3 regions of the Enterobacter cloacae complex sp. HYC003_NIDB genome follow, and region 2 is predicted to be linked to each of the others. Evidence: predicted binding sites of a transcription regulator. Region 2 holds the regulator's gene; each other region holds the start of a gene.
The links. The regulator PurR, encoded in region 2, represses purine synthesis genes. The targets are predictions, from matches to a motif close to CANGCAAACGTTTGCNTG.
Positions count from the first base shown of each region.

Region 1: O1722_RS15090 (amino acid aminotransferase) is a predicted target of PurR. The motif match lies at 7,334-7,351, and genes of this name have one in related genera.
Region 3: gltS (sodium/glutamate symporter) is a predicted target of PurR. The motif match lies at 4,116-4,133, and genes of this name have one in related genera.

Region 1 is NZ_CP114220.1:3,141,133-3,151,187, reverse strand. It holds gene mukB (chromosome partition protein MukB) at 1-2,628, shown strand, start outside; gene ldtD (L,D-transpeptidase) at 2,808-4,631, shown strand; gene mepK (peptidoglycan L,D-endopeptidase MepK) at 4,807-5,358, shown strand; gene O1722_RS15095 (MBL fold metallo-hydrolase) at 5,379-6,026, shown strand; gene O1722_RS15090 (amino acid aminotransferase) at 6,080-7,270, opposite strand; gene ompF (porin OmpF) at 7,455-8,513, opposite strand; gene asnS (asparagine--tRNA ligase) at 9,120-10,055, opposite strand, start outside.
Region 2 is NZ_CP114220.1:2,816,037-2,826,091, reverse strand. It holds gene O1722_RS13440 (riboflavin synthase) at 221-862, shown strand; gene cfa (cyclopropane fatty acyl phospholipid synthase) at 894-2,042, opposite strand; gene punC (purine nucleoside transporter PunC) at 2,341-3,540, opposite strand; gene punR (DNA-binding transcriptional activator PunR) at 3,653-4,564, shown strand; gene purR (HTH-type transcriptional repressor PurR) at 4,582-5,607, opposite strand; gene cydH (cytochrome bd-I oxidase subunit CydH) at 5,905-5,994, shown strand; gene O1722_RS13410 (MFS transporter) at 6,156-7,322, shown strand; gene sodB (superoxide dismutase [Fe]) at 7,360-7,941, opposite strand; gene O1722_RS13400 (C40 family peptidase) at 8,064-8,822, opposite strand; gene grxD (monothiol glutaredoxin 4) at 9,161-9,508, shown strand; gene rnt (ribonuclease T) at 9,587-10,055, opposite strand, start outside.
Region 3 is NZ_CP114220.1:4,723,867-4,733,921, forward strand. It holds gene trmH (tRNA (guanosine(18)-2'-O)-methyltransferase TrmH) at 1-668, shown strand, start outside; gene recG (ATP-dependent DNA helicase RecG) at 672-2,753, shown strand; gene gltS (sodium/glutamate symporter) at 2,757-3,959, opposite strand; gene xanP (xanthine/proton symporter XanP) at 4,185-5,576, shown strand; gene O1722_RS22645 (AsmA family protein) at 5,695-7,389, shown strand; gene yicI (alpha-xylosidase) at 7,518-9,836, opposite strand; gene O1722_RS22655 (glycoside-pentoside-hexuronide family transporter) at 9,849-10,055, opposite strand, start outside.

The DNA of each region.
Region 1 (10,055 bases), 330 kb from region 2:
CAAAGCAGCCTGAACCAGCTCAGCGAACAGTGTGGCCAGGAGTTTTCCTCCAGCCAGGACGTCACCGAATACATGCAACAGCTGCTGGAGCGCGAGCGTGAAGCGATTGTTGAGCGTGACGAAGTGGGTGCGCGCAAGCGTGACGTCGATGAAGAGATTGAGCGTTTAAGCCAGCCTGGCGGCTCAGAAGATCCGCGCCTGAATGCCTTAGCCGAGCGTTTCGGCGGCGTGCTGCTGTCTGAAATTTACGACGATGTCGGCCTGGACGATGCGCCGTACTTCTCCGCGCTGTACGGTCCATCCCGTAACGCGATTGTGGTGCCGGATCTGTCGCTGATTTCGGACCAGCTTGCAGGGCTGGAAGACTGCCCGGAAGATCTCTACCTCATCGAAGGGGATCCGCAGTCGTTTGATGACAGCGTATTCAGCGTCGACGAGCTGGAAAAAGCGGTGGTGGTGAAAATCGCCGATCGCCAGTGGCGCTATTCGCGCTTCCCGGAACTGCCGCTGTTTGGCCGCGCCGCGCGTGAAAACCGTATTGAAAGCCTGCACGCTGAGCGCGAAACGCTTTCTGAACGTTTTGCAACCCTGTCGTTTGATGTTCAAAAAACGCAGCGTCTGCATCAGGCGTTCAGCCGCTTTATCGGCAGCCACCTGGGCGTTGCCTTTGAGCCCGATCCGGAAGCTGAAATTCGCAAGCTCAACACCCGTCGTGGAGAGCTGGAGCGTGCGCTTGCCAGCCATGAAAATGACAACCAGCAAAGCCGCGTGCAGTTCGAGCAGGCGAAAGAGGGCGTTGCGGCCCTTAACCGCATCCTGCCGCGCCTGAACCTGCTGGCGGACGATACGCTCGCCGACCGCGTGGACGAAATTCAGGAACGTCTGGACGAAGCGCAGGAAGCGGCGCGCTTTGTGCAGCAGCACGGCAATCAGCTGGCAAAACTGGAGCCGATGGTTTCCGTTCTCCAGAGCGACCCGGAACAGTTTGAGCAGTTAAAAGAGGATTATGCCTGGTCACAGCAGGTGCAGCGCGAAGCGCGTCAGCAGGCGTTTGCCCTGACGGAAGTGGTGCAACGTCGCGCACACTTCGGCTACTCCGATTCAGCAGAAATGCTGAGCGGGAACAGCGATCTTAATGAAAAGCTGCGCCAGCGTCTTGAGCAGGCCGAAGCAGAGCGTACGCGCGCCCGTGAAGCGATGCGTACTCACGCCGCACAGCTGAGCCAGTACAGCCAGGTCATGGCCTCGCTGAAAAGCTCCTTCGACACCAAGAAAGAGCTGTTAAACGATCTGCATAAAGAGTTGCAGGACATCGGCGTGCGCGCCGACAGCGGTGCAGAAGAGCGGGCGCGTATTCGCCGCGATGAGCTGCATGCTCAGCTCAGTAACAACCGCGCGCGTCGTAATCAGCTGGAAAAAGCGCTGACCTTCTGTGAAGCAGAGATGGACAACCTGACGCGACGCCTGCGCAAGCTGGAGCGTGACTATCACGAGATGCGTGAACAGGTTGTGACCGCGAAGGCGGGGTGGTGCGCGGTGATGCGCATGGTGAAAGATAACAACGTGGAGCGTCGTCTGCATCGTCGCGAGCTGGCGTACCTGTCAGCCGATGAACTGCGCTCTATGTCGGATAAGGCGCTGGGCGCGCTGCGTCTGGCGGTGGCGGATAACGAACATCTGCGCGACGTGCTGCGTATGTCCGAAGATCCGAAGCGTCCTGAGCGCAAAATTCAGTTCTTCGTGGCGGTTTATCAGCACTTACGCGAGCGTATTCGTCAGGACATCATCCGTACCGACGATCCGGTGGAAGCGATCGAACAGATGGAGATCGAGCTGGGCCGACTGACGGAGGAGCTGACCTCCCGCGAGCAGAAGCTGGCAATCAGCTCCCGCAGCGTGGCGAATATTATTCGTAAAACCATTCAGCGCGAGCAGAACCGTATCCGTCAGCTGAACCAGGGCCTGCAAAGCGTGTCGTTTGGCCAGGTCAACAGCGTGCGGCTGAACGTGAACGTGCGTGAGGCGCACTCCACGCTGCTGGACGTGTTGTCTGAACAGCACGAACAGCATCAGGATCTGTTCAACAGTAACCGCCTGACCTTCTCCGAAGCGCTGGCGAAGCTATATCAGCGTCTGAATCCGCAGATTGACATGGGCCAGCGTACGCCGCAAACCATCGGCGAGGAGCTGCTGGACTACCGCAACTATCTGGAAATGGAAGTTGAGGTTAACCGTGGCTCAGACGGCTGGCTGCGCGCGGAATCCGGTGCGCTCTCTACCGGTGAAGCTATCGGTACCGGTATGTCGATTCTGGTGATGGTGGTGCAGAGCTGGGAAGATGAAGCGCGTCGTCTGCGCGGCAAAGACATCTCGCCATGCCGTCTGCTGTTCCTCGATGAAGCCGCGCGTCTCGACGCCCGCTCCATCGCCACGCTGTTTGAGCTTTGCGAGCGACTCGATATGCAGCTCATCATCGCGGCGCCGGAAAACATCAGTCCGGAAAAAGGGACAACCTATAAGCTGGTGCGTAAGGTGTTTCAGAACAGTGAACACGTACACGTCGTGGGCCTGCGTGGTTTCGCCCCGCAGCCACCGGAGTCATTACCGGGCACGGCTGACGCCTCTTAACCCGGGGTGCGACAAATAGCGGCGCTCATGCGCCGCTTTTTTTATTCACTTAACTTGTGTTCAGGGCTGCGTTATCTTTAAACTTCTTTACATAAGGTAAGGCAGCAGCGAGTATGCCTTTCTATACTGAAGGAAATCTCCAGAATAATGGGCATGTCGTGAAAAACAGGGGGCAAGGGATGTTGCTTAAGAAAAATCGTGGTCGTCAGCTGTCTGCGCTGAGTTTGTGCCTGACAGTGATGTTTGCTCCACTGTTTACCGCTCAGGCCGATGAGCCTGAAATTGTACCGACTGACAGCTCCGCGACGATGGGCGCGCAGCCGACGTCGCTGTCACAACCGCTGGATCAGTCTCCGGCGACGGCCATCATGGCCGGCATTAAACCGCTGCCGGAAGGCATCGATACTGAATCATTACGCCAGCAGCTTATGACCGGCCTGCCCTCGGGCTATACTCCTGCTTATATTAACCAGCTCACGCTGCTTTACGCTGCGCGCGATATGAAACCGATGTGGGAAAATCGCGAGGCGGTACGAGCCTTCCAGCAGCAGCTGGCTGAAGTGGCGATTGCAGGCTTTCAGCCGCAGTTCACGACCTGGGTTGAGCTCCTGACCGACCCTGCCGTTACCGGACAGGCGCGTGACGTGGTGCTGTCTGATGCCATGATGGGCTACTTACAGTTTGTGGCGGGGATTTCGGTGAACGGCAACCGCTGGTTATACAGCAGTAAACCGTACAAGCTGGCGACGCCTGCGCTGTCCGTCATTAATCAGTGGCAGCTGTCGCTGGATAACGGCGAACTGCCGCGCTTTATCGCAAGCCTTGCGCCTGCCCATCCGCAATATGCCACGATGCATCAGTCGCTTCTTGAGCTGGTTGCGGATTCCCGCCCGTGGCCTCAGCTGCGTGGCACCACAACGCTGCGTCCGGGGCAGTGGAGCAGCGATGTGCCTGCGATCCGCGAAATTATGAAACGCTCCGGCATTCTTGACAGCGGCCCTAAAATTGCTCTGCCCGGTGACGAGACGCAAAATGCGGTCGTCAGCCCGTCGGCGCCGGTAAAAGAGAAAACGGCCGTTGCGTTGAGCAATAAGCCCGCCGCTTACGATCGCGAGCTGGTCGCCGCAGTGAAGCAGTTCCAGGCCGCGCAGGGGCTTGGCGCTGACGGCGTGATTGGTCCATCTACTCGCGACTGGCTGAACGTCTCTCCGGCCCAGCGGGCAGGAGTGCTGGCGTTGAATATCCAGCGCTTGCGCTTGCTGCCGGGCACGTTATCCACCGGCATTATGGTCAACATTCCGGCGTACTCCCTGGTCTACTATCAGGACGGTAGCGAAGTGCTGGCGTCCCGCGTGATTGTCGGCCGACCTGACCGAAAAACGCCAATGATGAGCAGCGCGCTGAATAACGTGGTGGTTAACCCGCCGTGGAACGTGCCGCCGACGCTGGCGCGCAAAGATATCCTGCCTAAGGTATGGAATGACCCAGGTTATCTGGAGCGACATAACTATACGGTGATGCGTGGCTGGAACAGCAAAGAAGCGATTGATCCCTGGATGGTCGACTGGTCAACGATTACGCCTTCGAACCTGCCGTTTCGTTTTCAGCAGGCACCTGGCGCACATAACTCGCTGGGACGTTACAAATTCAATATGCCAAGTTCGGACGCTATCTACCTGCATGATACCCCAAACCATAATCTGTTCCAGAAAGATGCACGCGCGCTCAGCTCGGGCTGTGTCCGCGTGAACAAGGCCTCCGAGCTGGCGAATATGCTGTTGCAGGATGCAGGCTGGAACGATACGCGGATATCAGATGCCCTGAAGCAGGGGGATACGCGTTACGTCAATATTCGCCACAATATTCCGGTCAATCTTTACTATCTGACGGCGTTTGTAGGCGCGGACGGACGCACCCAGTATCGTACAGATATTTACAATTATGATCTGACAGCGCGATCCGGCGCACAAATTTTGCCAAAAGCGGAACAATTAATCAGGTAAATGAAGTAGTTCGGTAAAAATGATTGTCGTAAGTTATGGTGAATATGAGGCGATCTGGCTGCAAGCCGCGTATTCACTGGGGTTGGGCGCCTTGACGTAGCAGGCTTTGCCAGTTATGGTGCCCTTCGTGCGCTAAGCATATTGACAATTTCTTTTACCTGTAGACCTGATTATCATGGACAAATTTGACGCTAATCGCCGCAAATTGCTGGCGTTAGGTGGCGTTGCGCTGGGCGCAGCAGCCATCCTTCCGACGCCAGCATTTGCCACCCTCTCGACACCTCGTCCGCGTATTTTAACGCTCAACAATCTGCATACTGGTGAGACGCTTAAAGCGGAATTTTTCGATGGCAGAGGCTATATTCAGGATGAATTAGCAAGACTCAACCATTTTTTCCGTGATTTCCGCGCGAATAAAATCAAAGCCATCGACCCTGGATTATTCGATCAGCTTTACCGCTTGCAGGGACTGCTGGGGACCAAAAGGCCGGTGCAACTCATTTCTGGCTATCGCTCTCTGGATACCAACAATGAACTGCGCGCCCACAGCCGTGGGGTAGCGAAAAAAAGCTATCACACTAAAGGGCAGGCGATGGATTTCCATATTGAAGGCGTTTCGTTAGCCAATATTCGCAAAGCGGCGTTATCTATGCGCGCAGGTGGTGTAGGATACTACCCACGTAGCAACTTTGTGCATATTGATACCGGGCCGGTTCGGCACTGGTAATAACGAAACACAGGAGCAGTATGAACTATCGTATTATTCCGGTTACCGCGTTCTCACAGAACTGTTCATTGATCTGGTGTGAACAAACTAAACTGGCCGCGCTTGTCGATCCCGGTGGAGACGCCGGGACAATCAAGCAGGAAGTCGCTGCCAGCGGTGTAACGCTGATGCAGATTTTACTCACCCATGGCCATCTCGACCATGTGGGTGCAGCGGCAGAACTGGCTGAACACTACGGTGTGCCGATTATCGGCCCGGAAAAAGAAGATGAGTTCTGGCTTCAGGGGCTACCTGCCCAAAGCCGTATGTTTGGTCTGGATGAGTGTCAGCCACTGACACCGGACCGCTGGCTGAACGAAGGCGATCGCGTTAACGTGGGGAATGTAACTTTACAGGTGTTGCATTGCCCCGGGCATACGCCCGGCCATATTGTCTTCTTTGATGACGTGTCGCGCCTGCTGATTTCCGGTGACGTGATTTTCAAAGGGGGCGTAGGACGCAGTGATTTCCCACGCGGCGATCACGGTCAGCTGATTCAGTCGATTAAGCAGAAGTTATTGCCGTTAGGTGATGATGTGACGTTTATCCCTGGACACGGACCGATGTCGACGCTGGGCGATGAGCGGTTGCATAACCCGTTCCTTCAGGATGAAATGCCTGTCTGGTAAACCCGGTAAAATAAAAAAGCCTGCGCGATGCAGGCTTTTTTTATGGGTGCAGGTTACAGCACCGCGACAATGGCTTCGCACAGCGGCGCCATGTTGTCAGGCGTCATACCTGCAACGTTCACGCGGCCAGAGGCAACGGCATACACGCCAAACTCTTCACGCAGGCGCAGCACCTGCTCTTTGGTCAGGCCGCTGAAGGAGAACATGCCGTTCTGCTTGATGATGAAGCTGAAGTCACGGTCAGCGCCTTTCTCAGCCAGCGTGTTCACAAACAGCAGACGCATGCGCTGAATGCGCTGACGCATATCGTTCAGCTCTTGTTCCCAGATTGCGCGCAGCGCATCGTTGCTCAGGATCGTCGCGACCACAGACGCACCGTGTGCCGGTGGGTTAGAGTAGTTAGCGCGGATCACGGACTTCATCTGGCTGAATGCGCGATCGACGGTTGCTTCGTCAGCAGCCACCAGCGTACAGGCGCCGACACGCTCGTTATACAGACCAAAGTTCTTGGAATAGGAGCTTGCGACAATCAGCTCCTGATGCACGGCGGCGAATGCGCGCAGACCTTCTGCATCTTCTTCCAGACCACGGGCAAAGCCCTGGTAAGCGAAGTCGAACAGAGGCAGCCAGCCTTTTTCAACGGACAGCTTAGCCAGCTGTTCCCACTGCTCAAGCGTAGGATCGATACCGGTTGGGTTATGGCAGCAGCCGTGGAACAGCACCACATCGCCCGCCTGGGCTTCGCTCAGGCTGGCCAGCAGACCGTCGAAATCCAGCGCGTGGTTTGCCGCGTCGTAGTAGGCGTATTCACGCACTTCCAGACCCGCAGAATTAAAAACGCTCTTGTGGTTCGGCCAGCTTGGATTGCTTACCCACACACGCTTCACAGAGGTGTTTTTCGCCAGGAAATCTGCCGCCACGCGCAGTGCGCCGGTACCGCCTGGGGTCTGCGCCGTGCGGGCGCGTTTTTCGCTCACAATGGTGCTGCCTTTGCCGAACAGCAGCTCCTGGGTGCAGCGACCAAATTCAGGGATACCATCAATACCGAGGTAGTTTTTGGTGGTTTCGTTTTCCAGCAGATACTGCTCAGCTTTTTTGACGCTGGTCAGTACCGGAGTTTTGCCGGTTTCATCTTTATATACACCAATACCCAGGTTGATTTTGCCAGGGCGGTCGTCGGCACGAAACAGATCGGCCAGGCCCAGAATTGGGTCGGCAGGAGCGGCAGTAATGTTCTCAAACATGACGAAGTTCCATTGTGATTACAGAAGTGAAATCCGCTATCAGGTTAACGGTAGATTTACAAAATGCCAACCGTTTGCGACGAAAAGCGTGCGGCTTTTCAAAAGTCGCTATTATTTTCTCTCAGGAATAAAAAAACAGGGCCGAAGCCCTGTTCATTAAGCATATAACAACGAGGTGTGCTGATTAGAACTGGTAAACCAGACCCAGAGCCACGATATCGTCGTTGTTGATGCCCAGCTTGTTGTCGTCTTTCAGCTGGTTGATCTGATAGTCAACATAGGTAGACATGTTTTTGTTGAAGTAGTATGTCGCACCAACGTCGATGTAGTTGATGTAGTCTTCGTCACCGATACCTTCTACGTCTTTCGCTTTAGATTTGTAGTAAGCGATGGATGGACGCAGACCGAAGTCGAACTGGTACTGAGCGACGACAGAGAAGTCCTGAGACTTGTTAGCGAAACCACGGCTGCCCAGACGCGCTGCGTTACGCATTTCGCCATAAATAGCTGCCAGGTAGATGTTGTTCGCGTCATATTTCAGGCCGGTTGCCCACTGTTCAGCTTTGTCACCTTTACCCCATTCCAGCGTCTGCTGGTTGTTGGTACGGTCAGCTGCACCATAAGCACCCACAATGCCGAAACCGTCGAAATCATAGCTCAGAGAGGTTGCCCAGCCGTCACCGTTGGAACGTACTGCGTCATCACGTTCATTTTTGCCCAGGTACTGAACACCAAAGTTCAGACCGTCAACCAGGCCGAAGAAGTTGCTGTTACGGTAAGTCGCCAGACCACCCGTACGGCCTGCGAAGAAGTTATCGCTCGCGCCGGTGTCGCCGCCGAACTCAGGCAACATATCGGTGATGCCGATTGCGTCATAGACCAGACCGTAGTTACGACCGTAGTCGAAGGAGCCTGCGTCACCAAATTTCAGACCTGCGAATGCCAGACGGGTTTTGTTGCCGTTCTGTGCATCGCCACCTTCAGAGTTGTTACCCTGGAAGTTGTATTCCCACTGACCGTAGCCAGTCAGCTGATCGTTGATCTGAGTTTCACCTTTGAAGCCCAGACGCGCGTAAGTGTTGTCGCCATCGTTGCCCGCGTAATCAGAGAAGTAATGCAGGCCAACTGCTTTCCCGTAAAGATCTAATTTGTTGCCGTCTTTGTTATAGATTTCAGCAGCGTTTGCTGCACCGGCTACCAGCAGGGCAGGGACTACCACTGCCAGGATATTGCGCTTCATCATTATTTATTACCCTCATTGGTTTTTTTATGACACTCGCCACTGCCGCCAATAAATTCTGTCAATAAATATTTCCGGAACTATTGATGAGAGTTAGGTGTCTTTATGTGTCTGACAGGCATCTTTCCATTCATAGAACCGTTTCGCTACACTGAAAGTGCTACAATCTTCAAGATTCAGTTACCAAAAGAAAATATATGTAACTAAATATGTATTTTTGGGAACTTTGTGAAGCACCTCAAATTTCAGTGCCACCTGGCGAATTAAACATCCGCTTTATTCTTATATATATGATTTCCTTATGTTTAATTTAGCTAAAGGCCTTTCGTATAAACAGAAGTTAAACGGCTCATTTTTTCTTATGATCGATAAAAGCCATCCAGATGGCTGTGAAATTGGTTGTTTTTTATGCTAATGCGTAAGGATTGTTTTAAGCGCAATAAGAATGGGGTTATTTTTTTGTCTCAGGATATTTCGTGGAAACAAAACGTAACAGGTAGAGGTAATAGCGGGGTTGTGGTTTAAAGACGCTTACTTCTGACTGACGAAAACTGACATTGCAGGATAAAATAATGGCCAGCATTTGCTGGCCATTAATGATTTGGTCGGTTAGAAACTTGCGTTACGCGGTGTGCGTGGGAATGGAATCACATCACGTACGTTCTGAACACCTGTTACGTAAGCAATCAGACGTTCGAAGCCCAGGCCAAAGCCGGAGTGTGGAACGGTGCCGTAGCGACGGAGATCGCGATACCAGCTGTAGTCCGCCGGGTTCAGGCCCATCTCCTGCATACGCGCGTCCAGCACATCCAGGCGCTCTTCACGCTGGGAGCCACCGATGATCTCACCGATGCCCGGCGCGAGGACATCCATCGCGGCAACGGTTTTACCGTCTTCGTTAAGGCGCATATAGAACGCCTTAATGTCTTTCGGATAGTTTTTCACCACAACCGGTGCTTTAAAGTGCTTCTCTGCCAGATAACGTTCGTGCTCGGAGGAGAGATCCACGCCCCAGTAAACCGGGTTTTCGAATTTCTCACCGCATTTTTCCAGGATTGCGACCGCGTCGGTGTAATCGACCTGCGCGAAGTCTGCGGAGACGAAGCGCTCAAGACGGGCGATGGCGTCGTTATCGACACGCTCAGCGAAGAATTTCATGTCGTCTGCGCGCTCTTCGAGAACGGCTTTAAACACGTATTTCAGCATCGCTTCTGCCAGGGCTGCCGCGTCATTCAGATCGGCAAAGGCCACTTCCGGCTCCAGCATCCAGAATTCCGCCAGGTGACGGCTGGTGTTGGAGTTTTCCGCACGGAAGGTTGGGCCGAAGGTATAGATCTTAGACAGCGCACAGGCGTAGGTTTCACCGTTGAGCTGGCCGGAAACCGTCAGGAAGGCTTCTTTACCAAAGAAGTCTTTGTCGTAATCGACTTTACCTTCCGGCGTACGCGGCAGGTTTTCCATATCCAGCGTTGAAACGCGGAACATTTCACCTGCGCCTTCGGTATCGGAAGCCGTGATCAGCGGAGTAGAAACCCAGAAGTAACC
Region 2 (10,055 bases):
CACCTTTGTATTGTAGTTATTTGAGAGACTAAAAAGGCCGCCGTTACTGGCAGCAAGAAGAAAAAACAGAGGGATGCCAGCTATTGTAGCGGGGTTTAACTAATTATCTAGTGAAAAAATCGCCAGAAATTGCGCATCACTGGCAACCTGTTTTTTCAACTGTTATTGTGGTGGGATTATACGGTGTCATCGCCGTTCGGAATGAACAGGAGCTGTAAGCATGTTTACTGGTATTGTGCAGGGCACTGCCAAAGTGGTGTCCATTGATGAAAAACCGAATTTCCGCACTCACGTAGTTGAGCTGCCTGAATATATGCTCGACGGCATTGAAACCGGGGCGTCGATAGCGCATAACGGCTGCTGCCTGACGGTGACCGAAATTAACGGTAACCAGATTAGCTTTGATTTAATGAAAGAGACGCTGCGTATCACTAACCTGGGTGAGCTTGTGGTGGGAGATATCGTCAACGTTGAACGCGCGGCGAAATTCAGCGATGAGATTGGCGGGCATCTGATGTCGGGCCATATTATGACCACCGCAGAAGTGGCGAAAATCGTGACCTCGGAAAATAACCGTCAAATCTGGTTTAAGGTGCAGGATCCGTCATTAATGAAATACATCCTGTATAAAGGATTTATTGGCATCGATGGGATTAGTCTGACCGTCGGTGAAGTGACGCCAACGCGTTTTTGCGTGCATTTAATTCCTGAAACGCTGCAACGTACTACGCTTGGCGCAAAAAAACTGGGGCAGCGCGTAAATATCGAAATTGATCCCCAGACCCAGGCGGTCGTGGATACCGTTGAGCGCGTACTGGCGGCGAAAGAGGCGGCGATAATAAAAACCGTGGAAGAAGAATAAAAAATAACCCCGGTTAACCGGGGTTATTTTTTCAGCGAGCCACACGCAAACCGTGCTCAATCCCACGACTAAACACCACCTGCCAAAGCTGTATATCCCGCGCACGGAACGCGCCCGCACAGGCATTCAGATAATAGCTAAACATCCGTTTGAATCGTTCCGAATAGTTGTCGGCGATTTCAGGCCATGCAGCCTGGAAACGTTCATGCCAGGCCATCAGGGTGGTGTCGTAATCTGCGCCGAAGTTATGCCAGTCTTCCACAATAAAATGCGGTTCGCTGGCGTTCGCAATCTGGCGAACAGAGGGTAAACAGCCATTCGGGAAGATATATTTGTTGATCCAGGGATCCACATTGTTATCGGTGCGTTTAGAGCCGATGGTGTGTAGCAGGAAAATTCCCTCAGGCTTCAGGTTACGATCGGCGACCTCGAAGTAAGTCTTGTAGTTCTTCGGCCCCACGTGCTCGAACATACCTACGGAAACAATGCGATCGAACTGCTCGTTCAGGTCGCGGTAGTCCTGAAGCCGAATATCAACATCCAGACCCAGACAGCGTTCCTGCGCCATCTTCTGCTGTTCAGCGGAAATCGTGACGCCGGCTACGCTGACGCCGTAATTTTTCGCCATAAACCAGGCAAGACCACCCCAGCCACAGCCGATGTCCAGCACACGCATACCGGGCTGTAACTGCAATTTATCGCAGATCAGTTGCAGCTTGTCCTGCTGCGCCTCTTCCAGGGTCGTCGCTTTTTTCCAGTATCCGCAGGAGTACTGCATTAAAGGATCGAGCATACGGCTGAACAGATCGTTGCCCAGGTCGTAATGCTCTTTACCGACGATCCACGCCCGTTTTTTACTTTGCAGATTGAACAGGCGGGCGGAGGCAATGCGTAAGGTATCTTTGAAATGACGAGGGAGCTGTTTTTCAAGACCGGCGCGTAATACGCTGGAGAAGAACATATCCAGCCGCTCACACTCCCACCAGCCGTCCATATAGCTTTCACCCAGCCCTAACGACCCCTCCTGTAACACGCGTTTGAAAAAATCGGGATGCTTTATCTGGGGATCGGAGGGGGATGAGCCATTAATCGTAATGCCCGCACGTCCCAACAGTTCACTGACGATCCGGGACCAGTTATCGTCCGGAACGCTGACTTCTTCTATACACGATGAACTCATAGCTTCTCCATCACCTTGCTGTGATCAGAACCTTAAAACAGCGTAGACGCTTTTTTGGTTTGTGAGAAATCTCACGGTAAATGCCCGCGAGGCTAATATCCGACGTAGAACAGAGGAAGGGAGATAACCCTTGCCGAAATGCCTTCCATGGTAAAACGGGAGCGCTCCGGCTCCCGTTAACACTTAATATTTATCGTATTTAATCGAACCAAATTTAGTATAGGCCGCAAAATTTGGTGATTCAACAGAAAATTGTTAGCAACCTAATCACTGGTATTTAACATAGTTTCCCGCGCAATCAGGCGTGCGACGTTTCTGTCTGCGCGTTTTCACTCTGCTCGCGATGGGCTGAGGACTGCATGCGATAGCCCAATCCCGCCAGCGCAACGGTGACCAGCATCACGCTGGTGGTGGTGAGCAGCGGGGTTGCAATCAACGCAGAGACCACGAGACTTGCCAGGAAGCACAGGCCAAGTTGCAGGGTATTTTGCAGCGCGGCAGCGCGGCCTGTCGCCTGCGGGAATGGACGCAACGCCTGGGCTACAACGATAGGGTAGATAGCCCCGTTAGCGATCGCCATGACGCAGAACGGAATCAAAATTTCTGCAAGCCCGGCGCCGGGAATAAAGCCGACAGCCCAGGTCGCAATCACGCTTAGGGCATACAGCACCAGCAGCCAGGGCAGCATCTGTTGGCCTTCCCATTTTTGCAGCGCGGCGCGACAGCCATAGCCACCCACCAGGAAGGCGATGGTCTGTGGTACATAGCTCAGGCCGATAGCCGCCGGGCTGTAGCCCATGTCATGCAGAATGAACGGCGAACCGGTCAGCCAGGCAAAGAAGCTGGCAGAGCAGGCAGCATAAATCAGCACGTTACCGCGATAGGCTTTCGACCGCAGTAAAGAGGTAAAGGTGATGGGCTTTGCGTCCGGATGCGTCTCTTTTTTATGCGCAGGTTTAAGCCCGAAAGCAGGCAGCATCAGGACCAGCGTAATAGCAAAGAGCGTGGCGAAAATAGCCTGCCAGTCGAAATGCGCGAGGATCCAGCTGCCCAGTAACGGGGCAAGCGCCGGCGACAGGCCGACCAGCGGCATAATAGTGGCGAATATGCGGTTAGTGCGCGAGGCGGGGTAGTAATCGGTCACCAGCGCCTGCCAGGTGACCGCAGCGGCGCAGACACCGACCGCCTGAATAAAGCGCAGCGCCAGCAGCCAGGCGGCATCGCGGACCCACATCATGCCCAGACAGCCTACGGCAAAAATCGCCAGCCCCAACAACAGGACGGGCTTACGGCCAAAACGATCCGAGAGCGGCCCCCACAGCAATTGCGCAAAAGCAAAGCCAGCGAGGAACAAACTTAAACTGGCGCTGATGGCGGCGGCAGGGGTTTGCAAATCTTCCTGCATCGCGGCGAACGCGGGCAGATACATATCGGTCGCCAAAAAGCCCAGCACGCTTAAGCCGCCGAGCCAGACTAAAAATCCTTTCCTGGGTTGCACTTTTTTTCTCCTGAGGAGGCAGGTGTACGTTGGCGCAGAGTGTAGGGAGTGCAAAGCGGCTTGTGAAACGCTAATATTTGGCGGGTGCATTCAAAAAATTTGCAGGCTAAAGATGTGGTCAGATTATTCCCTTGAAGTGGTTGATGCCGTGGCGCGTAACGGCAGCTTTACCGGTGCCGCCCAGGAGCTGCATCGCGTTCCCTCGGCTATCAGCTATACGGTGCGCCAGCTGGAAGCGTGGCTGGCGGTCCCGCTGTTCGAGCGGCGCCATCGCGACGTGGAGCTCACGCCTGCCGGAGCGTGGTTTTTGAAGGAAGGGCGGTCTGTTATCAAAAAAATGCAGATCACCCGTGAGCAGTGCCAGCAGATCGCCAACGGCTGGCGCGGGCATCTCGCTATCGCGGTGGATAACATCGTTAAGCCGGAGCGGACCCGGCAGATGATCGTCGATTTCTATCGTCATTTTTCCGACGTCGAACTGCGTGTTTCGCAGGAAGTGTTCAACGGCGTCTGGGATGCGCTGGCGGACGGCAGGGCGGAGATGGCGATTGGTGCAACCCAGGCGATCCCGGTTGGGGGGCGCTACGCGTTTCGCGACATGGGCATGCTGAGCTGGACCTGCGTGGTCGCGCGCGATCACCCGCTGGCGGCGCAGGAAGGTCCGCTGAGCGATGACACCTTACGCAACTGGCCCTCGCTGGTGCTGGAAGATACCTCCCGCTCGCTGCCCAAGCGCATTACCTGGCTGCTGGATAATCAGCGCCGCGTGGTCGCGCCGGACTGGGAGTCGTCGGCCACCTGTCTGAGCGCGGGGCTGTGCGTTGGCATGGTGCCGGTGCATTTTGCGCGCCCGCGCATCGATGCGGGAGAGTGGGTGGCCTTGACGCTGGAAAACCCCTTCCCGGATGCCGCGTGCTGTCTGACGTGGCAGCAAAACGACGTCTCGCCCGCCATGGACTGGCTGCTGGATTATCTGGGCGACAGCGAAACGCTGAACCGGGAGTGGTTGCGGGAACCAGCATAGCTGGTCCCGTAAAGTGATTAACGACGGTAGTCGCGGAACGGACCGTCCGCAACGGAACGGCGTTCAATCAGGCGCGGGTGAACTTCAATGGACTGGGACTGTTCACGCTTGTTGACGATCCTGTCCAGCAGCATGTTGAAGGCCGTTTCACCCAGCGAATCTTTCGGCTGGTGAATGGTGGTCAGCGCCGGGGTAAAGAAGCGGGCGTTGCGCACGTTGTCATAGCCGATCACCGAGATATCCTGCGGGACGCGCAGGCCGAGTTCATCCGCCGCGCAGAGCGCGCCCATCGCCATGATGTCGCCGCCGCAGAACACCGCGGTAGGGCGATGCGGCTGGGAGACGATCTGCTGCATGGCGCGATAGCCCGACTCCGGCTCGAAGTCGCCCTGAACAATCCAGTTTTCCGGCACGGTGATCAGCGCCTCTTCCATCGCTTTCATGAAACCGGCCAGACGGCCAGCTCCGGTGTTACGCTCCAGCGGACCCGGGATCACGCCAATTTCACGATGACCGCGTTCTACCAGATAACGCCCCGCCATGTAGCCGCCTTCAAAGGCGTTATCAATTACGGAGTCGGTGAAGTCTGCGCGCGCTTCGCCCCAGTCCATGACCACCATCGGAATGTGGCGATACTCTTCCAGCATGGAAAGGACCGACTCAGGGTATTCAGAACACATTACCAGCAGGCCGTCGACGCGCTTTTGCGCCATCATTGACAGGTAAGCGCGCTGTTTTTCAATGTTGTTCCACGCGTTGCCCAGAATCAGGGTATAGCCTTTCTGGAAGCAGTTTTTTTCAACGGCTTCGATGATTTCAGCAAAGTAGGCCGCTTCACTGCTGGTGGCCAGCAGGCCAATCGATTTGGTGTGATTAACCTTCAGGCTGCGGGCGACGGCACTTGGCGAGTAGTGCAGTTCTTTGATTGCCGCCCAGACGGCATTACGCGTCTCTTCAGCGACGAAACGCGTTTTGTTAATAACATGTGATACGGTTGTGGTGGAAACGTTTGCGCGTTTTGCTACGTCTTTAATTGTTGCCATTAAATGTCACTCCAGACCATATCCTAAGCTCCTGAAAAAATTGAAGGTAAACGTTTGCCTTCTCTCACCCTTATCACGCAAACATGAGTTGCGACACGCCGGGAAAACGACACAGGACGTCAGGAGGGGGTCAGTGGCCGGTACGCTAATAAATTTAGCGTGGAATTTTGTCCTATCTTGATGAAAAGGGGAAGAGGTAAAGTGGATATCCGCTTAAATCCTGGAAGATTTTTGACCTGAACTGTGTAAAAATGAGCAAGCTCACTTTTCGTAGGGTGAATAAAAGGAGAAAAATTGATGAGTACCGATCTGAAGTTTTCGCTGTTTACCACCATTGTTGTTCTTGCCCTGATTGTTGCGGGTGGTTTAACCGCTGCGCTGCACTGATTCAGGAGGGGGGAGAACCTTCTCCCTCTCTTGCCGCTATTGTTACCTCTCCGGCAAAAATCTTTTGCCAAAATGTTAACTTCTCATTTTTTGTGATTGATGTCATGCTTTTGACTTCTTAGTTCTGTGCCGGGTTATGGCACGGTATCCGGAGTCTCTTCATGAAAATCAATTTTCCCCTGCTGGCCCTGGCGATTGGCGCCTTTGGGATTGGCACCACTGAATTCTCCCCTATGGGGTTATTGCCTGTTATCGCCCGGGGTGTGGACGTCTCAATTCCTGCGGCCGGTATGTTAATTAGCGCCTACGCGATTGGCGTGATGGTGGGCGCGCCGCTGATGACGCTGCTGCTTTCCCACCGCGCTCGCCGCAATGCGCTGATTTTCCTGATGGCGATTTTCACTCTCGGAAATGTGCTTTCCGCAATTTCGCCCGATTACACCACTCTGATGCTTTCGCGCATTCTGACCAGCCTCAACCATGGCGCCTTCTTCGGACTGGGCTCGGTTGTTGCCGCCAGCGTGGTGCCAAAACATAAGCAGGCCAGCGCGGTAGCCACTATGTTCATGGGCCTCACCATCGCTAATATCGGCGGCGTTCCCGCTGCCACCTGGCTGGGAGAAGCCATCGGCTGGCGTATGTCTTTCCTCGCAACCGCCGGACTGGGCGTGGTCGCGATGGTTGCGCTGTTCTTCTCACTGCCGAAAGGAAGTGCGGGAGAACGTCCGGAAGTACGTAAAGAGCTGGCGGTGCTGATGCGTCCTCAGGTGTTGTCCGCGCTGCTTACCACGGTACTGGGGGCCGGGGCGATGTTTACGCTCTACACCTATATCTCCCCGGTGCTGCACGACATTACCCACGCAACGCCACTCTTTGTTACCGCGATGCTGGTGCTAATTGGTGTCGGGTTCTCGATTGGCAACTATCTCGGCGGGAAATTTGCCGACCGCTCCGTCAGTGGAACACTGAAAGGTTTTTTAACGCTGCTGATTGTCATCATGGTGGCGATTCCGTGGCTGGCGCGTAACGAAGTGGGTGCCGCGATTGCCATGGTGGTTTGGGGCGCCGCAACCTTTGCCGTGGTGCCACCGTTGCAGATGCGCGTAATGCGCGTTGCGCACGAAGCGCCGGGGCTCTCTTCGTCGGTGAATATCGGTGCGTTTAACCTGGGCAATGCGCTGGGTGCCGCAGCGGGCGGGGCGGTGATCTCAGGTGGTTTGGGTTACAGCTTTGTGCCGGTGATGGGGGCGATCATTGCTGCACTCGGCCTGCTGCTGGTGATGATGTCTGGTCGTAAACAGCCTGAAGCGGTGTGTACGGCGGAATAAACAAAAACGCAGAAGGGCTGCCCCTTCTGCGTGTCTCTTACGCGGCGAAGTTCTTCGCAACAAATTCCCAGTTAACCAGTGCCCAGAAGTGTTCCAGGTAGTTCGGGCGCGCATTACGGTAATCAATGTAATAGGCGTGTTCCCATACGTCCACGGTCATCAGCGGCGTGGCGCTGGTGGTAAGAGGGGTACCCGCATTAGAAGTGGAAACGATAGCCAGTTTGCCATCAGCCTCTTTTACCAGCCAGGTCCAGCCGGAGCCAAAGTTTTTAACGGCTGCGTCAGTAAACTTCGCTTTAAAATCCGCGAAACTGCCGAACGCGGCGTTAATCGCTACCGCCAGCTCACCGGTAGGTTCTCCGCCTGCGTTTGGGGCCAGGCAGTGCCAGTAGAAGGTGTGGTTCCACACCTGTGCGGCGTTGTTGAATACGCCGCCGTCTGAACTGCGCACGATCTCTTCCAGCGTTTTGCCTTCAAAATCGGTGCCCTTGATCAGATTGTTCAGGTTGGTGACATAGGTCTGGTGATGCTTGCCGTAATGGTACTCCAGGGTTTCCGCGGAAATATGCGGGGCCAGGGCGTCTTTTGCATACGGTAGTGCAGGTAATTCGAACGACATTGCTTCTCTCCTTATAGTTTTATACGTTGCCAATAACCCTACAGACAACAAGGACAGAATAGCAAATTGAAAGGGTATGCAAAAGAGGAACTTACCCTGCCATGGAGGCGGCAGGGCAGGGTTTAGCGAATGGTTTTTGGCGTCATCACGCGGCGCGCACCCACATAGTGGCGCACCCAATAATCTTCGCTGAGAGAGGTGATCTGAATGTCCTGACCGCTGCGCGGTGACTGGATAAATTTACCGTTACCCACATACACCCCAACGTGATCGGCCGTACCGCGTCCCTGGGTGCGGAAGAACACCAGGTCGCCATTTTGCAGTTCGCCACGGTTTACAGGCGCGGCGTCGCGCAGATGGTACATCTCATTGGCGGTGCGTGGAATGCGAAACTTCACCAGATCTTTATAGGCATAATAAACCAGCCCACTACAGTCAAAACCGGTGCGCGGAGAGGTGCCACCCCAGCGATACGGTTTACCTATTTGCCCCATCAGTTTGTTCATCGCCGTTTTTTGCGCTTTCTGCATACGCGCTTTATGCACGTCAGCCAGCTTCGTCACTTTTGCGCATTTCGTTTTATGGCCTTTGCGCACGGTGCATTTTTCATTCACCAGGCTGGCGGTCGTGCGGGTGGTTTTGTGCGTGCCGGAACGGAGAGTTTTGGGTTTACTGGAGGCGGTCTTTTTGGTCTGAGCGGTGGTTTTCTTCTTTACTGTTTTACTGGTGGTTTTTTTCTTACGTTCTGTGGTTTTTGCCAGATGCGATTTTTGTACAGCAGAATGCCGCGCCTGTTCAGAGGCGTTCGCCGCTGGCGTAAATGAGAGTGTGGTAAACAGTAAAGCACAGAGCGTCATCGAGATTTTAGTTATCCGCGCCACTGGGCAGTCCCCTGATAAATGCAGGCCACAATGCATACCCGCTTGAGATTTACAAAACCTGTCGATTCTAATCCATAAATTCAGAAGAAGTTAATAGCATTTTTCATTCAAAAATTATGTTTCGTTAGCAAGTGCAAAAAAATTCACCATTCTGTCGCACTCCTGTTCGCTCCTTAAGCAAAACCGCACCTCGTCTGGGGATAAACGACATTAGCAATGCAACTTTATGCGATAAGCGATAAAATAATTAGACGTGACAAAAATGTTATTTTCCGATGTCGGCCTGACCCGCTACAATGTCAGACTGATGCCGTAACAGAAGTTAAAGGAAGCAAGACATGAGCACCACTATTGAAAAAATTCAGCGCCAGATCGCTGAAAACCCGATTCTCCTGTACATGAAAGGTTCTCCGAAGCTGCCAAGCTGCGGCTTCTCCGCGCAAGCGGTTCAGGCACTGTCCGCCTGTGGTGAGCGTTTTGCTTACGTTGATATCCTGCAAAACCCGGACATTCGCGCTGAACTGCCAAAATACGCCAACTGGCCGACCTTCCCACAGCTGTGGGTTGATGGTGAACTGGTCGGCGGATGCGACATCCTGATTGAAATGTATCAGCGCGGCGAACTGCAACAGCTGATCAAAGAGACTGCGGCGAAGTATAAAACCGAAGAGCCGGACGCAGAGTAAGTTTTCTGCGGATATAAAAAAGCGACCACATTATGTTGGTCGCTTTTTTTTGTCCTGTGGGGCTATCGATTACCCAACCTACGATTGAAGATCGGCCTCGTCGCCCATCGGCAGCGGCCAGCCGCCGAGACGTTTCCAGCGGTTGACGATCTCACAGAACAGCTCCGCCGTACGCTCGGTGTCGTATAACGCGGAATGCGCCTGGGTGCCGTCAAACGCAATACCCGCCGTGATGCAGGCTTTAGAGAGCACGGTTTGCCCCAGCGCCAGGCCGCTCAGCGCGGCGGTGTCGAAGGTCACAAACGGATGGAATGGATTACGCTTGAGCGAGGCACGCTCGGCGGCAGCCATAGTGAAGCTGTGATCAAAGGTGGCATTGTGGGCCACCATGATGGCGCGGCTACAGTCATTCTCTTTCATGCCTTTGCGCACCATTTTGAAAATGGCGTGCAGCGCCTCGTATTCGCTTACCGCCCCGCGCAGCGGGTTTGTCGGATCGATACCGTTAAAGGCCAGCGCCTCTGGCTGTAAGTTTGCCCCTTCAAAG
Region 3 (10,055 bases), 1.9 Mb from region 2:
GAATCTGCGAAATGCTCGCCAGGCGTCAGCCTGATCTGACGGTCTGCATGGAGCAGGTCCATAAACCTCATAACGTCTCTGCTATCGTCCGCACCGCAGATGCCGTCGGCGTGCATGAAGTCCACGCCGTCTGGCCAGGCGCACGTATGCGTACCATGGCCTCCACCGCCGCAGGCAGCAACAGCTGGGTATCCGTGAAAACTCACCAGACTATTGGTGAAGCGGTCTCGCACCTGAAAGGGCGTGGCATGCAGGTTCTGGCAACCAACCTCTCTGCTAAAGCCGTGGATTTCCGTGAGATCGACTACACCCGTCCGACCTGCATTTTAATGGGCCAGGAGAAAACGGGGATCACGCAGGAAGCACTGGATTTGGCCGATCGGGACATCATCATTCCAATGATCGGCATGGTCCAGTCACTCAACGTGTCGGTCGCCTCAGCGCTGATCCTGTATGAAGCGCAGCGCCAGCGTCAGAATGCCGGAATGTACGAGCGCAGCAACAGCATGCTGCCTGAAGAGGAGCAGCAGCGCCTGCTGTTTGAAGGTGGCTATCCGGTGCTGGCTCGCGTTGCGAAGCAGAAGAAATTGCCTTACCCCCACGTCAACGCGCAGGGCGAAATAGAAGCCGATGCCGAGTGGTGGTCCACCATGCAGTACGCGGGGTAAATCATGAAAGGCCGCCTGCTGGACGCCATACCGCTCAACAGCCTGACGGGCGTGGGCGCGGCACAAAGCAGTAAACTGGCGAAGATAGGCCTGCACACCGTGCAGGATCTCCTGCTCCACCTCCCCCTGCGTTACGAAGACCGTACTCAGCTTTATAAGATTGGCGATCTGCTGCCCGCTATTTACGCCACCGTTGAAGGGGAAGTGCTGAACTGCAACATCACCTTTGGCGGACGCAGGATGATGACCTGCCAGATCAGCGACGGCACCGGCATTCTCACCATGCGCTTTTTCAACTTCAATGCGGCGATGAAAAATAGCCTTGCCACTGGACGACGCGTACTTGCGTACGGTGAAGCCAAACGGGGCAAATACGGCGCGGAGATGATCCACCCGGAATACCGCGTGCAGGGCGATCTCAGCTCACCTGAGCTACAGGAGACGCTCACGCCGGTCTATCCAACCACTGAAGGCATTAAGCAGGCTACGCTGCGCAAGCTCACCGACCAGGCGCTGGAGCTGCTTGATACCTGCGCCATTAACGAGCTGCTGCCGCCGGAGCTGGCGCAGGGCATGATGAGCCTGCCGGAGGCGTTGCGCACCCTGCACCGTCCACCGCCAACGCTTCAGCTTGTTGATTTAGAGAGCGGGAAACACCCCGCCCAACGGCGTCTTATCCTTGAGGAATTACTGGCTCACAACCTGAGCATGCTGGCCCTGCGCGCAGGTGCGCAGCGTTTCCACGCGCAGCCATTAAGCCAGCGTGATGAGCTCAAAGATAAGCTGCTGGCCTCACTGCCGTTTAAACCCACCGGCGCCCAGGCGCGGGTGACTGCCGAGATCGAACGCGATATGGCGCTGGATGTGCCAATGATGCGCCTGGTGCAGGGCGACGTGGGTTCCGGTAAAACGCTGGTCGCCGCGCTGGCCGCTTTGCGCGCCATCGCCCACGGTAAGCAGGTGGCGCTGATGGCGCCGACGGAACTGCTGGCCGAGCAGCACGCCAACAATTTCCGGAACTGGTTTGCCCCGCTGGGAATTGAAGTGGGCTGGCTGGCCGGGAAGCAGAAGGGCAAAGCGCGCCTTGCGCAGCAGGAAGCCATTGCCAGCGGGCAGGTGCAGATGATTGTCGGCACGCACGCCATTTTCCAGGAACAGGTGCAGTTTAACGGCCTGGCGCTGGTGATTATCGACGAACAGCACCGCTTTGGTGTTCATCAGCGTCTGGCGCTGTGGGAGAAAGGTCTGCAACAGGGCTTCCACCCACATCAGCTGATCATGACCGCCACGCCGATTCCGCGCACCCTGGCGATGACGGCCTATGCCGATCTGGATACCTCCACCATCGACGAACTCCCCCCGGGCCGTACGCCGGTGACGACGGTCGCCATTCCGGACACGCGCCGCAACGACATCATTGACCGCGTGCGCAACGCCTGCACCCACGAAGGACGTCAGGCTTACTGGGTCTGTACCCTGATTGAAGAGTCTGAGCTGCTGGAAGCGCAGGCTGCCGAAGCCACGTGGGAAGAGTTAAAGCTCGCCCTGCCGGAGCTGAACGTCGGTCTGGTTCACGGGCGCATGAAGCCTGCCGAGAAGCAGGCGGTGATGCAGTCGTTCAAACAGGGCGAGCTGCATTTGCTGATCGCGACCACGGTCATCGAAGTGGGCGTGGACGTGCCGAACTCCAGCCTGATGATTATTGAGAACCCGGAGCGCCTGGGCCTGGCGCAGCTCCACCAGCTACGAGGCCGCGTGGGCCGTGGCGCGATCGCCTCTCACTGCGTGCTGCTCTACAAAGCCCCTCTGTCGAAAACCGCGCAGATGCGTTTGCAGGTATTACGCGACAGCAATGACGGCTTCGTCATTGCGCAAAAAGATCTGGAGATCCGCGGCCCGGGCGAACTGCTGGGCACGCGTCAGACGGGTAACGCCGAGTTTAAAGTGGCGGATTTATTGCGCGATCAGGCCATGATCCCCGAAGTACAACGCCTTGCGCGTCATATTCATGAACGCTACCCCGAACAGGCGGCAGCGTTAATTGAACGCTGGATGCCGGAAACCGAGCGGTATTCCAACGCCTGACGGTCAGCCAAACATCGGCAGCATCAGGTAGAGCTTAATGACCAGCGCGTTGACGATATCAATGAAGAATGCGCCCACCATCGGCACCACCAGAAACGCCATGTGCGACGGGCCGAACCGTTCGGTGATCGCCTGCATATTCGCGATGGCCGTTGGCGTCGCTCCCAGACCAAACCCACAGTGGCCCGCAGCCAGTACCGCCGCATCATAGTTTTTGCCCATCATGCGCCAGGTAACAAAGATGGCATACAGCGCCATGAACACGGCCTGCACCGCCAGGATCGCCACCATCGGCAGCGCCAGCGAGGCCAGTTCCCACAGCTTGAGGCTCATCAGCGCCATCGCCAGGAACAGCGACAGGCTGACGTTCCCCAGCACGGACACTGCGCGCTCAAAGACGCGGTAGAAGCCCATCTGCGCCAGACCGTTGCTCAGGATCACCCCGATAAACAGCACGCAGACAAAGGTTGGCAGTTCGAAAGCCGTTCCCGCCAGCCATTGCGCAACGATTTTGCCCACGGTAAGGCAGATGGCAATCATGGCGATGGTTTCAATCATTACCAGCGAGGTGATACTACGGCCAACGTCCGGTTTTTCAAATGCGGTCGGCACCATTTCATCGTCTGGCCTGCCTTCCGGCGTGGTGGAGTGTTTCACCAGATAGCGCGCCACCGGGCCGCCAATCAGCCCGCCAAGCACCAGGCCAAAGGTCGCGCAGGCCATTGCCACTTCCGTTGCGTTTTCAAAGCCATAGCGTTCGATGAACAGCTTGCTCCACGCCGCGCCCGTTCCGTGGCCACCTGACAGGGTAATCGACCCCGCCAGCAGACCCATCAGCGGATCCAGCCCCAGCAGCGACGCCATACCGATGCCGATGGCGTTTTGCATCAGCAGCAGGCCCACCACAACAATCAGAAACACGCCCAGCACCTTGCCGCCCGAACGCAGGCTTGCGAGGTTAGCGTTCAGGCCGATAGTGGCAAAGAAGGCCAGCATCAACGGATCTTTCAGGGACATATCAAAATCGATTTCCCAGCCCATGCTTTTTTTCAGCACCAGCAGGGCCAGCGCCACCAGCAATCCACCGGCGACAGGTTCAGGAATGGTGTACTTTTTCAGAAAGGAAACACTGTGTACCAGCTTGCGACCAAGCAGAAGAACCAGCGTTGCGGCAACAAGGGTCGACAACGTATCGAGATGAATCATAAAAGGCTCCTGTTATGCGCGTGTTCCATACACACGCGGCGTTATCCTGGGCCGGGTGATGCTCGTCATGAGCCGCCGGCGCGAAAAGTGTAATTTTTTTTTCCTGTTCGTTGTAGAAAACCTGCTCACACCGGCAGATTTTCTCTCTTTTTTTTGCTGGCAATCGTTTGCTTTTACCAGGTGGTCAGCTAAAATGCCCGCTTTTCCACCGTGGGATTGCCGCCGATGTCTGTTAACACTCTGGAGTCTGCTGATGCGCAAACGATTGCGCAGAAGCAAAACAGCGAACTGATTTACCGCCTTGAAGATCGTCCCCCGCTGCCTCAAACCCTGTTTGCCGCCTGCCAGCACCTGCTGGCGATGTTCGTTGCGGTCATCACGCCGGCTCTGCTGATTTGCCAGGCGCTGGGGTTACCGGCGCAGGATACGCAACACATCATCAGTATGTCTCTGTTCGCTTCCGGCGTGGCCTCCATCATTCAAATTAAAGCCTGGGGTCCGGTGGGCTCGGGTTTGCTGTCGATTCAGGGCACCAGCTTTAACTTTGTGGCGCCGCTGATCATGGGCGGTACGGCACTGAAAACCGGCGGCGCAGATGTCCCGACGATGATGGCGGCGCTTTTCGGCACCCTGATGCTGGCAAGCTGCACAGAGATGATCATTTCCCGCGTTCTGCACCTGGCGCGCCGGGTGATCACCCCGCTGGTCTCCGGCGTGGTGGTGATGATTATCGGCCTGTCACTGATCCAGGTGGGTCTGACCTCCATCGGGGGCGGCTACGCGGCAATGAGCGACCATACCTTCGGCGCGCCGAAAAACCTGCTGCTGGCAGGCGTCGTGCTGGCGATCATTATTCTGCTTAACCGCCAGCGTAACCCGTACCTGCGCGTGGCATCGCTGGTGATCGCCATGGCGGCCGGTTACCTGCTGGCGTGGGCGCTGGGCATGCTGCCGGAAAACACCACCCCAACCAACAGCGCGTTGATTACCGTGCCAACGCCGCTCTACTACGGCCTGGGCATTGACTGGAGTCTGCTCCTGCCGCTGATGCTGGTCTTTATGATCACTTCGCTGGAAACCATTGGCGATATCACCGCCACCTCCGACGTGTCCGAGCAGCCGGTCTCCGGCCCACTGTACATGAAACGTCTGAAAGGCGGCGTGCTGGCGAACGGACTGAACTCGTTTGTCTCGGCGGTGTTCAACACCTTCCCGAACTCCTGCTTTGGCCAGAACAACGGCGTGATCCAGCTGACCGGCGTGGCCAGCCGCTACGTGGGCTTCGTGGTAGCGCTGATGCTGGTGGTCCTCGGCCTGTTCCCGGCGGTGAGCGGGTTTGTGCAGCACATCCCTGAGCCGGTGCTGGGCGGCGCGACGCTGGTCATGTTCGGTACCATCGCGGCCTCTGGCGTGCGTATCGTCTCCCGCGAGCCGCTGAACCGCCGCGCAATCATGATTATTGCGCTGTCTCTCGCCGTAGGGCTTGGCGTCTCCCAGCAGCCGATGATTTTGCAGTTTGCCCCTGACTGGGTGAAAAACCTGCTCTCTTCCGGCATCGCCGCGGGCGGTATTACCGCTATTGTGCTGAATCTCATTTTCCCGCCTGAAAAGAACTGATCCCCACACGGCAGGCTGTCAATGCCTGCCGTGACATCTCTTTACACCATTCCCGCCTTGAGCATTGCGCATAAATCGTGCATAACACCCTTATGTGCGTTTCGCGGGAAGGAAGACCATGAAATTTATTGGAAAGCTGCTTATCTATCTTCTGGTAGCCCTGCTCATTGTAGTGCTCGCCTTTTATTTTCTGCTCCAGACCCGCTGGGGCGCATCGCAGGTCAGCAGCTGGATCACGGTGAATACCGATTACGAGCTCAACTTTGACCTGATGGATCACCGCTTTTCATCCCCTTCTCACATCCTTCTGGAAAACGTTACCTTCGGACGAGATGGCAAACCGGCCACGCTGGTCGCTAAAAAAGTGGATATTGGCTTAAGCAGCCGCCAGATCACCGACCCGCTGCATATGGATGCCATCACCCTGTTCGATGGCACGCTGAATTTATCGCCGCAGACGGCGCCGCTGCCGTTCCAGGCCGACCGTCTGCAACTGAATAACATGGCCTTTAACAGCCCGAATACGGAGTGGGATCTCAGTGCGCAAAAGGTGACCGGCGGCGTCAGCCCGTGGCAGCCCGAGGCGGGGAACGTACTGGGAAAAAATGCGCAAATCCAGATGAGCGCCGGGTCGCTCACGCTCAACGGCATACCGGCCAACAACGTGCTGATTCAGGGACAACTCAACGGCAAAGAGGTGGTGCTGAATACCATCGGTGCCGATATGGCGCGCGGCTCGCTGACGGGCTCGGCTCTGCGTAATGCCGACGGTGGCTGGGTTATCAACACCCTGCGTCTGAATGAGATCCGCCTGCAAAGCGACAAATCGCTGCTGGATTTCTTCGCCCCTCTCTCCACCCTGCCTTCGTTACAGATTGGGCGGCTGGAAGTGACCGATGCCCGTCTACAGGGGCCAGACTGGGCGGTAACCGACCTCGATCTCAGCCTGCGTAACCTCACCCTGAGTAAAGGTGACTGGCAAAGCCAGGAGGGACGGTTATCCATGAACGCCAGCGAATTTATCTACGGCTCGCTGCATCTGTTTGACCCTATCCTGAATGCGGAATTCTCCCCGCAGGGCATTGCGCTGCGTCAGTTCACCTCCCGCTGGGAAGGGGGCATGGTGCGCACCTCCGGCAACTGGCTGCGCGAGGGTCAGGCGCTGGTGCTGGACGACGTTGCCATTGCCGGGCTGGAATATACGCTTCCGGAAAACTGGAAAACGCTGTGGATGGACCCGCTTCCGGCATGGCTGAACAGCGTGACGCTAAAAAAATTCGGCCTGAGCCGCAACCTGGTGATCGACATCGATCCGGCGTTCCCGTGGCAGATCACCTCCCTCGACGGTTATGGCGCTAATCTGCGGCTGGCGCAGGATCACAAGTGGGGCGTGTGGGGCGGTAACGCAACCCTCAACGGGGCGGCAGCAACCTTTAACCGCGTCGACGTGCGTCGCCCGTCGCTGGCGCTGAATGCCAACGCCGCAACGGTAAATATTACCGATCTGAGCGCCTTTACCGAGAAAGGGATCCTGGAAGCGACCGCCACCGTGTCACAGCTGCCACAGCGACAAACCACCGTGAGCCTGAACGGGCGCGGTGTACCACTCAACGTTTTGCAGCAGTGGGGCTGGCCAGCGCTGCCGATTGCAGGCGACGGCAATATTCAGCTCACCGCCAGCGGCAGCGTGCAGGCCAATGCGCCGCTGAAGCCGACGGTGAATGGGAAGCTGAGCGCGGTGAATATGGATAAACGGCAGGTGCAACAGAAGATGACCGGCAGGATGGTGTCGACGGTAGCTCCGGCACAGTAAAAAGCCGGGTGGCGGCTTCGCCTTACCCGGCCTACGAGGTTTTGGTTCCTTCTACCGTGGGTGAGGGCATCAGACCGCATAATTACCGTAGGCCCGGTAAGCGAAGCGCCACCGGGCATTTTTCCAGCTCAGAGGTGAACCACCACCTCATCCCCCTCGGCTTTCACCACCACACCCCATTCGCTGCCCGCATGTGAACCGCCTTTTACGCCGCCGACCTTCTGCACGTTGCGCAAGCACACCGACCAGTTTTGCGCATCTCCCGCGCCGGTAAAGGTCACGACGTCGCCCTGACGTGACGCCTTCAGCGTAAACACCACAGAGCCGTCCGCCGCAGGCACTTCACTCACCGCCGTTGCGCCATCGCTCAGGTTAAAGAGCTGGAAGGCCGTCCCCTCGTGCCACGCATAGTCCGGCTTCTGGTTATTATTGCCGAGCGCCAGCAGTGTGTTGTCGCGCACATAGACCGGCAGGCTCTGGAAATCGTGCTGCTGCTTATGCCAGCGGCTACCCTCGATTTCATCGTTGTGCCACAGGTGCGTCCAGCGCCCTTCCGGCAGGTAGAACTGCACGTCGCCCGCCTCGGAGAACACCGGCGCCACCATCATTGAATCCCCCAACATGTACTGGCGGTCGAGGTAATCGCACGCCGGATCGTCCGGGAACTCCAGCATCATCGCCCGCAGCATCGGCGTGCCGAACTCGCGGGCCAGCGCCGCCTGACGATACAGGTACGGCATCAGCTGGCATTTCAGCTGCGTGAAGTGGCGCACCACATCGCAGGACTCGTCATCGTACGCCCACGGCACGCGGTAGGAGTTGCTGCCGTGCAGGCGGCTGTGGCTGGAGAACAGCCCGAACGCGCACCAGCGTTTGTAGACGTGCGCCGGAGCGGTGTTTTCGAACCCGCCGATATCGTGGCTCCAGAACCCGAAGCCGGACAGGCCAATCGACAGCCCGCCGCGCAGGCTTTCGGCCATCGACTCATAGTTGGCGTAGCAGTCGCCACCCCAGTGTACCGGGAACTGTTGCGCACCCACGGAGGCAGAACGGGCAAACAGCACCGCCTCTTCTTCTCCCACCGTCTCTTTCAGCACGTTCCACACCAGTTCGTTGTAGATGTAGGCGTAATGGTTATGAATCTTCTGCGGATCGGAACCGTCAAACCACTGGACCTCCGTCGGGATACGCTCGCCGAAGTCGGTCTTGAAGCAGTCGACGCCGATCTCCACCAGGCCTTTCAGCTTGTCGGCATACCACCGGCACGCGTCCGGGTTGGTGAAGTCATAGATCGCCAGCCCCGGCTGCCATTTGTCCCACTGCCACAGGGAGCCGTCCGGGCGCTTGAGCAGGTAGCCCTTCTCTTTCAACTCCCGGAAGATCGGCGATTTCTGGCCGATATACGGGTTGATCCACACGCAGACCTTCAGCCCTTTCTCTTTCAGGCGGCGGATCATGCCTTTCGGATTGGGGAAGGTCACCGGGTCCCACTCGAAGTCGCACCACTGGAAGGCCTTCATCCAGAAGCAGTCGAAGTGGAACACGTGCAGCGGCAGGTCGCGCTCGGCCATGCCGTCGATAAAGCTGTTAACCGTCGCTTCGTCGTAGTTGGTGGTGAAGGAGGTGGTCAGCCACAGGCCGAACGACCACGCAGGCGGCAGTGCCGGACGGCCGGTGAAGCGGGTATAGCGGTTCAGCACTTCTTTCGGCGTCGGGCCGTCGATCACAAAGTACTCGAGATACTCCCCTTCCACGCTGAACTGCACTTTGGAGACTTTTTCGGAGCCGACTTCAAACGAGACGTTCTCCGGGTGATTCACCAGCACGCCGTAGCCGCGGTTGGTCAGGTAGAACGGGATGTTTTTGTAGGACTGCTCGGTGCTGGTGCCGCCGTCGCGGTTCCAGGTTTCGACCGTCTGGCCGTTGCGTACCAGCGCGGTAAAGCGCTCGCCCAGGCCGTAGACCGTTTCCCCCACGCCCAGATCCAGACGTTCAAACACATAGTTGCGATCGGTATTGCTGTCCTGCACGTAGCCGTTGTTTTTCAGCTGGCTGCCGGTAATGCGCTGGCCGTTGCGCAGGAAATCCAGCGCCCAGAACTCGCCTTTGGCGACGCGCACGCTGACGCTGCCGCTTTTCAGCTCGGCAAATTCGGCGTTGTTTTCAATCTCAACTTTTACATCCTTCAGAACGTTCAGCGGATAGTGCGGGCCGTTGTTCAGCGCACCCTGGAAGTGCTCAATGCGCACCCCGACAATCCCTTCCTGCGGGGCAAACAGGCGCACCGTGAACATCAACGTGTCGAGCTGCCAGGTGCGTTCGCGCACGTCACGCGGCGCCACATACACCACCAGGTCATTGCCCTGCTGCTCCACGTCGAACACCTGCACCGGATAGGTCACATTCAGGCCCGGTTGAATAAGCCAGTTTCCATCACTGATTTTCATGCTTACGTCCTCTTAGTTCTGCAATTCTTTGCTGACCGGCAGGTTTTCAAACTCCTGCTGATTGCGGCGCGCGCCCTGCGCCAGCTCGCGCAGAATTTTGGTCAGGAAGGGGGTTTTCAGCGTGTAGTAGCGCCTGGCGATAATGGCGCTCAGCACGTAACAGATCGCCGGTGCCAGGGTAAACAGGCCGATGATGATGCTGATGGTCGCGCTGTTCTG